Selenomonas sputigena: one gene and its partners. The protein of the gene in region 3 interacts with the protein of the main gene of each other region in a pairwise test. Links are inferred from orthologs where the notes say so. Each region holds a gene or a part of one and is shown on either strand. Other genes may lie near its edges.

The links.
Region 1: the proteins of OL236_RS05650 (region 3) and dnaX interact in binary tests that used the Escherichia coli proteins (3 or more experiments, as listed by UniProt). The link is inferred for Selenomonas sputigena from one-to-one orthologs.
Region 2: the proteins of OL236_RS05650 (region 3) and rplL interact in binary tests that used the Escherichia coli proteins (3 or more experiments, as listed by UniProt). The link is inferred for Selenomonas sputigena from one-to-one orthologs.

What each region holds. Positions count from the first base shown.
Region 1 is NZ_CP110383.1:2,275,761-2,278,819, forward strand. Bases 58-2,967 are described here. They hold dnaX (DNA polymerase III subunit gamma/tau), read left to right. Parts: upstream 58-470; coding sequence 471-2,465; downstream 2,466-2,967. Other genes in these bases: OL236_RS10970 (YbaB/EbfC family nucleoid-associated protein), read left to right, coding at 2,540-2,875; recR (recombination mediator RecR), read left to right, coding at 2,877-2,967. In the rest of the region: more of recR, read left to right, coding at 2,968-3,059. UniProt on the Escherichia coli protein: Part of the beta sliding clamp loading complex, which hydrolyzes ATP to load the beta clamp onto primed DNA to form the DNA replication pre-initiation complex.
Region 2 is NZ_CP110383.1:1,371,621-1,374,669, reverse strand. What follows is about bases 52-2,951. They hold rplL (50S ribosomal protein L7/L12), read left to right. Parts: upstream 52-1,265; coding sequence 1,266-1,637; downstream 1,638-2,951. Other genes in these bases: OL236_RS06695 (MFS transporter), read right to left, coding at 1,723-2,951; rplJ (50S ribosomal protein L10), read left to right, coding at 625-1,179; rplA (50S ribosomal protein L1), read left to right, coding at 52-449. Outside these bases: more of rplA, read left to right, coding at 1-51; more of OL236_RS06695, read right to left, coding at 2,952-3,049. UniProt on the Escherichia coli protein: The binding site for several of the GTPase factors involved in protein synthesis (IF-2, EF-Tu, EF-G and RF3). Is thus essential for accurate translation.
Region 3 is NZ_CP110383.1:1,151,205-1,155,342, forward strand. The notes cover bases 1-3,989. They hold OL236_RS05650 (DNA polymerase III subunit alpha), read right to left. Parts: upstream 3,597-3,989; coding sequence 201-3,596; downstream 1-200. Other genes in these bases: OL236_RS05645 (hypothetical protein), read right to left, coding at 1-180; OL236_RS05655 (5'-methylthioadenosine/S-adenosylhomocysteine nucleosidase), read right to left, coding at 3,663-3,989. Also shown: more of OL236_RS05655, read right to left, coding at 3,990-4,138. UniProt on the Escherichia coli protein: DNA polymerase III is a complex, multichain enzyme responsible for most of the replicative synthesis in bacteria. This DNA polymerase also exhibits 3' to 5' exonuclease activity. The alpha chain is the DNA polymerase catalytic subunit.

The DNA of each region.
Region 1 (3,059 bases), 1.1 Mb from region 3 along the record:
TGATAAAATGAGGTCGCCCAGATTTGCACAGATGCGCTGTATCTATCGAGGAGACAAACCGCAGGCGTAGCGGTGCTACGTCGAGGATTTGTCGACGACGAGAGGACAGCGCAGATGTGTGAAGATGGGCGGCTGAATTTATCAGTGATTCCTGAACAGCGGTTGACGGCTTCTGCCTGTCTATGCTACAATCAAAGAACGCAATGGGCGTTTTCTATGCTGCTCTTTTGAGAAGCCTTTTCCAGTTCGGAGCGCGGCGCTTTGGTCTTGCGCAATGGAGTCTCGTGAACCCCGTCAGGTCCGGAAGGAAGCAGCGGTAAGCGAATCGCTTCATGTGCCGCGAGGGCGCCTGGGGGTCGCGCCCCGAAGTGGAAAAGGAGTATTTGCTGCTGTGCGGAGTTTCGGCTTGGTGCGGCAGCTTTTTTCTATGGATTCGTTTGCAATTTTCTATGCGTTCAAGGAGGGACGATATGGCGTACATCGCGCTCTACCGCCAATGGCGGCCGGGGAGCTTCAAGGATCTCGTGGGGCAGACGGCCGTATCGAGGACGCTTTCCCATGCGATTTCCGCAGGACGCATCGCCCATGCCTACCTCTTTTCTGGCCCGCGCGGCACGGGCAAGACGAGCACGGCGAAGATTCTCGCGAAGTCGCTGAATTGTGAGAAGGGGCCGACGCCCGAGCCTTGCGGCGTCTGTAAAAATTGCACGAAGATCGCCGACGGCACGGCGCTCGACGTCTTTGAGATCGACGCGGCGTCGAACCGCGGCATCGACGAGATGCGGGACTTGCGCGAGAAGGTGAAATTCACGCCCGCCGAAGGGCGCTACAAGGTCTACATCATCGACGAAGTGCACATGCTGACGACGGAGGCATTCAATGCGCTTTTGAAGACGCTCGAAGAGCCGCCCGCCCATGTCGTCTTCATCCTCGCGACGACAGAGCCGCACAAGGTGCCGGCAACGATCCAGTCGCGCTGCCAGCGCTTCGACTTTCGGCGCATCACGGTCGAGGAGATCGAAGCGAGGCTCGCCTATGTGGCACGGGAGATGAAGATCCCGTGCGAGAAGGAAGCGCTTCGCCTCATCGCGCGGCAGGCGGACGGCGGCATGAGGGACGCGCTGTCGCTGCTTGACCAGTGCGCGAGCTTGGACGGCGATACATTGACGGCGGCATGTGTCGAGGAGAATCTCGGCCTCATTGGACATGAGCCGATCTATCGCCTGACGAAGTCGATCGGCGAGCGCGCGAAGGGCGAGGTCTTGGAAACGATCGCGGAGCTTCTCGCGCTCGGTAAAGATCCGATGCAGCTTTTGGCGGAATTGACGCTTCATCTGCGAAGCCTCATGATCTACGAGGCGGCGGGCGCTATTGCGGCTCTCAATCTCGTGGACGACACCGGAGCTGCGCTCGAAGAGCAGAAAGCGCTTTTCACGCAGGCGCAGATCATGGCGATGATCGCGCGTCTGCACGAGGCGATGGCGGAGCTTCGCTGGACGCCGCAGCCGCGCATCACGCTTGAGGTCGCGCTGCTTTCGCTCTGCCGTGAGAATGTGGAAGATGGCGCAGAAGGTGCACCAGCACCCACCCACCCCGCAGCGCCCGCCCCCGCCGAAGTGGCGCGCGTCGCCCGCCTTGAGGCGGAGCTTGCCGTCCTCAAGGCGCAGCTTTCGGCGCAGCCTGCGAGAGCAGCCGCGCCTGCAGCATCTCCTCTTCCAACCGCGAGAAGACGGGCGGCAAGTCGCACGAACGAAGCGGCTTCTTCCGGCACGCCGGCACGCAATAGCGCACCGCTTGCCTCTTCCGCTCCTGCCGCACAGGCCACGCCGAATCCCGAGGGAGAGAAGATCTACGCCGAACTTCTCTCCCGCCTGCAGGAGAAGCAGCGCATCTCCGTTCTCGCTTGCCTCAAGGGCGCATCTTTCTTGTCAAGCGGCGCGGGCACGTTTCGCCTGCATTTTTCAAGTCCTTTGCTCGCGCGGCGCACAATGCGCGACGACTACCGAAAGATCATCGAAGAATTGCTCGCCGAGATCGCAGGCACACCGCTTGCAATCTCGTGCGAAGCGCAAGCTGTGCCGCCTGCCGCGCCGCCTCCTGCGCCGAAGAAAAAGCCGCCGTTGGCGGCGCTCGACGAGATCGAGCCGCGAGGGCTTTCACCGAAACCGCTGGAGATCGACGAGAACGAGCTTTCGCCCGAAGAGCGAAGTCGTCTGCAAAATGCCGTTTCGCTCCTCGGCGGACATCTCGTCGACCTGCCCGAAGAGCAGCGCATCGCCGCCCTCGCCGCGAGCGGCAAGGCAGTCGCTAAGTCCGTGGCCGAGACGGCAGAAGGCGAGGACGCGCCGCCGCTCGATGACGCGCCGGTGTTTGATGACATTTCGCTGCCCGATGATGCGCCGGTGCCCGATGACGTGCCGCCGCCGGATGATGGCGATGCGCCGCCGCCGCAGGAAAACAGTTGACCTAAGAGCCGCTTTGCGGCTATAATCGAAGGAAAAGCGCAGGCGAAGCGCCTGCTTTTGAAAGGAGAAACGCAATGTTTGGTGGAATGGGAAACATGGGCAATATGCAGGGTATGATGAAGAAGGTGCAGAAGCTTCAAAATGACATGAAGAAGATGCAGGAGGAGCTGAAGAAGAAGACCGTCGAGGTGTCGGCGGGCGGCGGCGCTGTCAAGATCGTCATGAACGGCGAGAAGGAAGTGCAGTCGCTTCATATCGATCCCGCTGCCGTCGATCCCGAGGATGTCGAGATGCTGCAGGATCTCCTCTCGGCTGCCTTCAACGAGTCGGTCAAGAAGGTCGACGACATGATGGCGGGCGAGATGGGCAAGCTCACGGGCGGCCTCGGCCTTCCTCCGGGCATGTTCTGAGATGCAGTACATCGCACCGCTGGCAAAACTCATTGAACACTTTCGCGCACTGCCGGGCATTGGCTCCAAGACGGCAGTGCGTCTTGCTTATCACGTCCTCGACATGGATGCAGCGAAGGCGCGGGCGCTCGCTGAGGCGATCGTCGAAGCGCGGGAGAAGATCGGCTTTTGCAGCGTCTGCTGC
Region 2 (3,049 bases), 220 kb from region 3 along the record:
AGGGCGAGAAGGTCAAGGAAGCCGAGGATGCAGGTGCTGATTACGTCGGCTCGGACGAGATCGTCACGAAGATTCAGGGCGGTTGGTTCGACTTCGATGTCGCCGTCGCTACGCCCGATATGATGGGCACGGTCGGCCGCCTCGGTAAGGTCTTGGGTCCTCGCGGTCTCATGCCGAACCCGAAGCTCGGTACGGTCACGATGGATCTTGTGAAGGCGATCAGCGAGATTAAGGCCGGTAAGGTCGAGTACCGCACGGACAAGGCCGGCAACGTCCATGTCCCGATCGGCAAGGCTTCGTTCGATGTCGATAAGCTCAAGGCGAATTATCAGGCACTCATCGACACGCTCGTCCGCGTTCGCCCGGCAGCAGCGAAGGGGCAGTACATCCGTGCGATCACGGTCAGCTCTACGATGGGCCCCGGCGTTCCGATTGCTACGATGGCCTAATCCGATAAAACAGCATACGATGACTGTAGACAGCAGGTATGGATCTTCCATCTAACGAGCAAGTTGCTCGCCCGCCGAGGTCGGATTCAGGCGCATTGCTTCAAAAGATGCGGCTTCCGGCATACAGTTGGGAGCCGTTTTATTTTGTTGAATCTCATTGAGAGGGGGTGCAAGAATGAATGCAAAGGTAAATGCAAAGAAGGAAGCGGTCGTTGCTGAGCTGAAGGAAAGGCTTCAGACGGCGAAGGGAGCCGTTTTTACAAGCTACAAAGGCTTGACGGTAGCGCAGGACACGGCGCTTCGCCGCGCGCTTCGTGAGGCAGGCGTTTCGTATCATGTCGTCAAGAACACGATGACGCGCATCGCCGCGAAGGAACTCGGGCTCGACGAACTTTGCGATCACTTGGAGGGGACGACGGCTCTTGCCGTTTCCACTGACGACGCTGTGGCGCCGGCGAAGGTCATCTGCGAGTTCATGAAGAAGAACAAGCTCGATGAAGCCGGCATCCTGACGCTCAAAGCAGGTCTTCTCGACGGACGCGTCATCGACGTCGCTGAGGTCAAGGCTTTGGCCGATCTGCCGTCGCGCGAGGTTCTTCTCGCAAAGCTCTTGGGCAGCATGCAGTCTCCGATTGCGGGTACGGTCAACGTGCTCCAAGGAGTCATCCGCAACGCGGTCTATGTGCTTGAGGCGATCCGCAAGCAAAAGGAGGAGCAGGCTTCCGCCTGAACCTTATAGAGTGCAGCGGTTGGGCAGACGTCCGCCGCTTGCAGGCTGAATACATTTGAAGAAAACAATTTTATGGAGGTACAATCATGACTAAAGAAGAAATCCTGCAGGCCATTGAGGGCATGACCGTCCTCGAACTTTCCGAACTTGTCAAGGATATGGAAGAGAAGTTTGGCGTCAGCGCTGCGGCTCCGGTTGCTGTTGCTGCTGCCGGCGCTGCTCCGGCTGCTGCGGGCGGTGAAGAGAAGACCGAGTTCACGGTCGTTCTTGCTGCTGCCGGCGACAAGAAGATCAACGTCATCAAGGCTGTCCGCGAAGCTACGGGTCTCGGCCTGAAGGAAGCGAAGGAGCTCGTTGACGGCGCTCCTGCTCCGATCAAGGAGAACATCGCGAAGGCAGAGGCAGAAGAGCTCAAGAAGAAGCTCGAAGAGGCCGGCGCAACGGTCGAGCTCAAGTAATTTGGGCGCAGCAGAAGCTGCATAAGAAACCGCCCTTGCAAGTCGATTTTCGACTGCAAGGGCGGTTTTTGTTTGGTTGGTTGGTTTACGCTTCCTGCTGCAGAGGAACCGGATGTTCGCTTTCTCTCTGTGCTGTTTTTCGCGCCCCGTTCCAGCGGTATTGGATCGTCAGCACCGTAAGCGCGGCGATGAACATGAAGAGCGCCATGAGGAAGTAGCCCGTGTCGAAGGAGCCTGTCTCCGTCTTGAGCCAGCCCATCATGTAGGGGCCGACCCAGCCGCCGAGATTGCCGCAGGAGTTGATGAGGGCGACGCTGCCGGCAGCGGCGGAGCCGGAGAGGAAGCTCGTCGGGATCGTCCACCAGACGCCCATGGCGGCGTAGATGCCGATGGCGGACAGGCAGACGAGGAAGAGTGCCGTGTACATGTCATCAGCAAAGGGGCTGAGTCCTAGGCCGACGGCGCCGACGAGGAGAGCGCCCGCGACGTGCCAGACCTTGTCGCCCGTCTTCGTCGAGGTTTTGCCGATGATGACCTGCACGATGAGCGCCGCCGTCATCGGAATGGCGATGGCGCCGCCGAGGAATCCGGTTGACCAGCCCGAAAGCCCCTTGAGCACCGTCGGCATCCAGAAGTTGAAGCCCCAGAAGCCGATGACCCACATGAAGTAGATGAAGCAGAGTTTCAAGACCTTGGGATCGGAGAAAGCCTGGAAGATCGTGTATTTCTTGACGCTTTGCATACGCGCCTGCTCTTCTTCGTACTGGCGGTTCAAGTATTCCTTTTCTTCTGCACTGAGCCAGGAAACCTGGTCGGGCTTGTCTTTGACGAAGTAGAAGAAAAATACGGCGAAGAGGAGGGCGGGCCCTGCCTCCAAGATGAACAGTTCCTGCCAGCCGTGCATGCCGAAGAAGGATGTTTGCAGCAGGAATCCCGCGAGCGGTGCGCCGATGATCGTTGAGATGAGAAGTGACGTCAGCATGAGGGAATTGGCGCGTGCTCTCTCCCTTTCGGAAAACCAACGCGCGAAGAGCACGGAGTAGATGACGGGGTAAAGGCTCGCTTCCGAGGCGCCGAGCAGGAAGCGGCAAAGGTAGAACTCCGTCTGCGTCTGCATGAATGCCATGAAGATGCAGACAAGTCCCCAGGTGAACATGATGCGTGCGATCCACTTTGCGGCGGAAAAGCGGGCGGCGATGAGTGCGCCGGGGATTTCCAGGAGCAGATAGCCCATGAAGAAGATGCCCGCGCCTGCGCCGAAGATTTCGGGCGTGATCCAGTCGAGATCCTGCGTCATCGTCAGCGCTGCATAGGCGATGTTCACGCGGTCGATGCAGGCGATGATGGACACGAGAAAGACGGGCAGGATGATGCGCAGGTCGCGCTTTCGTCTGAGACGGGCGAGATCCAAA
Region 3 (4,138 bases):
CATATTGCAGACGATGTCGCGCGCCTCTTCCACTTCCGAGGCGAGGACGCGTATCTCGAAGTTCGCCTTGCGCTGGCTGCCGACGGATTTCCGATCCGTCAATATGCCTTCCGCCTCCAGCCTTTCGCAGATCTTCTCCGCCTGCCCCTTTGTTGCAGCCACAAAGATCGATGTCCACATGAAAATTTCCTCCTTCGGCGCTATCTCTGCAACACCGAGTTTTTGCCGAGCAAGGCCTCGATTTCCTGCACGACGGCAGGAGATGCGTCGAGCCAATACTGCGGCTCCAACTTCTGCCAACGTCCCTTCCGATTCAAAAAGACGACATGATCGCCCCTGTGCATCGCGAAAATGCCGTAGAGCGCATCGAGCGCAGCCGCTTCCTCGTGCTCTGCGGTAAGCGTGATGTAATAATCCTGCCGATAATCGTCGAGCGCAGTAATCGTGTCGGCAAGCACCTTGACGCCGTCATCTGTGAAATTCACGCGCCCCTGCACGACGATGGCCGCATCGGGAACAAGGAGGTTCACATGCGGGTAGAATACCGCGGGGAAGACGACGACTTCGACGGAATGCGTGTAGTCCTCCAATTCCAAGAAGCACATCGTGTCGCCCTTCTTCGTTGCGATCCGCTTCGCCGAGGAGATGAGGCCGCCGATGCGCACGAGTTGGCGCTCCTTCTTCTTGCCGTCTAAGATATCCCCGATGGGCACGAGATTCTTGATCTTCTTCTCATGGCGATCGAGCGGATGTCCTGTAATGAAGAAGCCTGTGTTCTCCTTCTCCCACGCGAGTCGCTGCACCGAGTCTGCCTCAGCGATGTCGGGAAGCGCGACGTCCTCAGCCTCCTGCATCGCCGCCTCGCCGAAAAGGCCGATCTGCCCGCTCGCTGCATCCGCGTGCTTTCGTGCAGCGACATCGATGACGCGCTCCAAGACGGCAAGAAGCTGCGAGCGGTGCGCGCCGAGCGAGTCGAACGCACCGCATTTGATGAGACTTTCAAGTACGCGCTTATTTGCCGTGCGCATATCGACGCGCGTGCAGAAGTCCAGGAGCGACGTGAAAGCGCCGCCTTCCTCGCGCACGGCTGCGAGACTCTTGATCGCCGCCTCGCCGACATTTCGCACGGCGGCGAGGCCAAAACGAATGGCCGCGCCGTCGACGCTGAAATTCGCCTCGCTCGCGTTGACGTCGGGCGGCAGAATCTTGATGCCCATGCGGCGGCAAAGCTCGATGTAGACGCCGACCTTATCGTTCGTGTCCATGATGCTCGTGAGCATCGCCGCCATGAACTCCTGCGGATAATGCGCCTTCAAGTACGCCGTCTGCCACGCCACGAGCGCGTATGCCGCGCTGTGCGACTTATTGAAGCCGTAGTCGGCAAAATGTGTCAGAAGATCGAAGATCTTTTCTGCCAAAGCATCATCAATGCCGTTCTCTCGCGTTCCCTTCATGTACGTCTCGCGCTGCGACATCAGGACTTCGTGCTTCTTCTTGCCCATGGCGCGGCGCAGGATGTCCGCCTGCCCGAGCGTGAAGTTCGCGAGCACCTGCACGACCTGCATGACCTGCTCCTGATAGAGCACGACGCCGAACGTCTCCTTCAAGATCGGCTCCAAGAGAGGATGCAGGTAGGTCACCTTCTTCTTGCCATGCCTGCCCGCGATGAAATCCGTCACCATGCCGCTGCCCAAGGGGCCCGGCCGGTAGAGCGCGACCGTCGGGATGAGGTCTTGAAAGTTTTTCGGCTGCAAGTCCTTGACGAGATTCGTCATGCCCGCCGATTCCATCTGGAAAACCGCGCCCGTATCGCCGCGGCAGAGCATCTCGGCTGTCTTCTCGTCTTCAAGCGGTATCGTGTCGATGTCGATCGTGATGCCGCGGCTCTTCTTGATGTTCTTCAAGGCGTCGGCGATGACCGTGAGCGTGCGCAGGCCGAGGAAATCCATCTTCAAAAGCCCCAGCTCTTCCACGTGATCCTTGTCGTACTCCGTCACGAGCGTGCCGTCGGAGACCTGCACAGGCACATAGTCGGTCAAGGGATTTCGCGCGATCACGACGCCCGCCGCGTGCGTCGACGAGTGGCGCGGCAGCCCTTCAAGGTCGCGCGCGAAGTCGATGAGCCGCTTCGTCTCGTCGCTCTCCTCATAGATGCTGCGAAAATCCTGCGAATCGGCGAGCGCACGGTCGAGCGTGATGCCAAGCTCTGACGGCACAGCCTTCGCCACGCGGTCGACGCTCGCATACGTCATTTCGAGCGCACGCCCGACGTCACGGATCGCGCCCTTCGCCGCCATCGTGCCGAAGGTGATGATCTGCGCGACATGATCGGCGCCGTAGCGGCGCTTCACATAGTCGATGACCTCCTCGCGGCGAATGTAGCAGAAGTCGATGTCGATATCGGGCATCGTCACGCGCTCCGGATTCAAAAAACGCTCGAAGAGCAATTCGTACTTCAGGGGATCGAGGTTCGTGATGCCCAGGAGATAGGCGACGATGCTGCCCGCCGCCGAGCCGCGCCCCGGACCGACGGCGATTCCCTCGCCGCGCGCATACTTGATGAAATCCCAGACGATGAGAAAGTAGCTGTCATAGCCCATGCGATGGATGATGGAAAGCTCGTAATCGAGCCTTTCGCGCACAGCGGGCGTGATCTTTTCGTAGCGAAGGGGCAGATTCTCCTCGCAGAGCTGCTTTAGGTAGGCCTCGTCCGACATTCCCTCCGGCAACGGAAAATTCGGCAGATGAAGATGCCCGAACTCAAAGTCGACCTTGCATCGCTCGGCGATCTTCTGCGTATTGGCGAGCGCCTCCGGGTGATCGTGAAAAAGCGCCTGCATCTCCTCGGGCGAGCGCATGTAGAACTCCCCTTCGGCATAGCGCATGCGCGTCGGATCATGGACGCCCTTGCCCGTCTGAATCGCGAGCAGGACATCGTGCGCCTCCGTGTCCTCTTTATGCACATAGTGGATGTCGTTCGTCGCCACGAGTCCGACGCCGAACTTCTCCGCCAGCTCAATGACACCCGCGAATGCTGTCTTTTCATCGGGGATTCCATGGTCTTGAATCTCAAGGAAGAAATTCTCTCGTCCAAAGATGTCGATATACTCCTCGACGAGCTTTTCCGCGCGCTCGCGCTCGCCACGCAGGATCGCCTGCGGGATCTCTCCCGCGACGCAGGCGCTGAGGCAGATGAGGCCCTTATGATACTTGCGCAGGATGTCCTTATCGACGCGCGGCTTGTAGTACATGCCCTCTGTATTGGCTAGCGAGACGAGTTTCACCAGGCTTCGATAGCCTTCATCATTCTCCGCAAGAAGAATCAGATGATAGTAGCGCGTGCCGCGCACCTCGGTGCGGTCAAAGCGCGACTCAGGCGCAAGATACGCCTCACAGCCGATGATCGGACGGATTCCCTGCTTCTTCGCTTCCTTATAAAAATCAATGACGCCGTACATCGCCCCGTGATCGGTGATCGCGACGGAATCCATGCCAAGCTCCTTCGTGCGTGCGATAAGCTCGGGAATGCGACTTGCGCCGTCGAGAAGGCTGTAGCATGTATGAACGTGCAAATGTGCAAAGGGAATCTTCGTCATGGCAGCCTCCTCTATCACTCTTTTATGTTTCGCTTCTTCCTATTATAAAGGAAAACGAGCGAACCTTCAACGCTTCTTCATATACGCTTCGGCAACAGCGAGAACATATTCCTGCAGCGCGGCGCCGACAGCGAGATCCCAATCAACATCACCCGCAAAGACCGTATTGGAAACGACGCGGATCGTGAGGAACGGCACATCGTACGTCTGGCAAATTTGCGCGACGGCGTCACCCTCCATCTCCTCAACCGCAGTGCCGTAGAAATCATGCAGGAAGAGCACGCGGTCGACTTGGCAGTTCCAGCTGTCCGCCGTACCGATGACGCCCTCCGTCACGCTTCCTTTCTTGTAGGAGTTCTTGAGCGCGAGCGCCGTCCGAAAGAGACCCTCGTCTGCTCTGTGAAAGACCTCCTGCGTGAAGCGACGCGCTTCCTTGTCGTAGGCAAAGACGCCGAGCTGGTCGAGTGCCTCTTCATCGACACCCTCACCGCGTGCGCGAAAGTGCGATTTCCATGCCGATATATTGACCGTCTCTCTGCCTA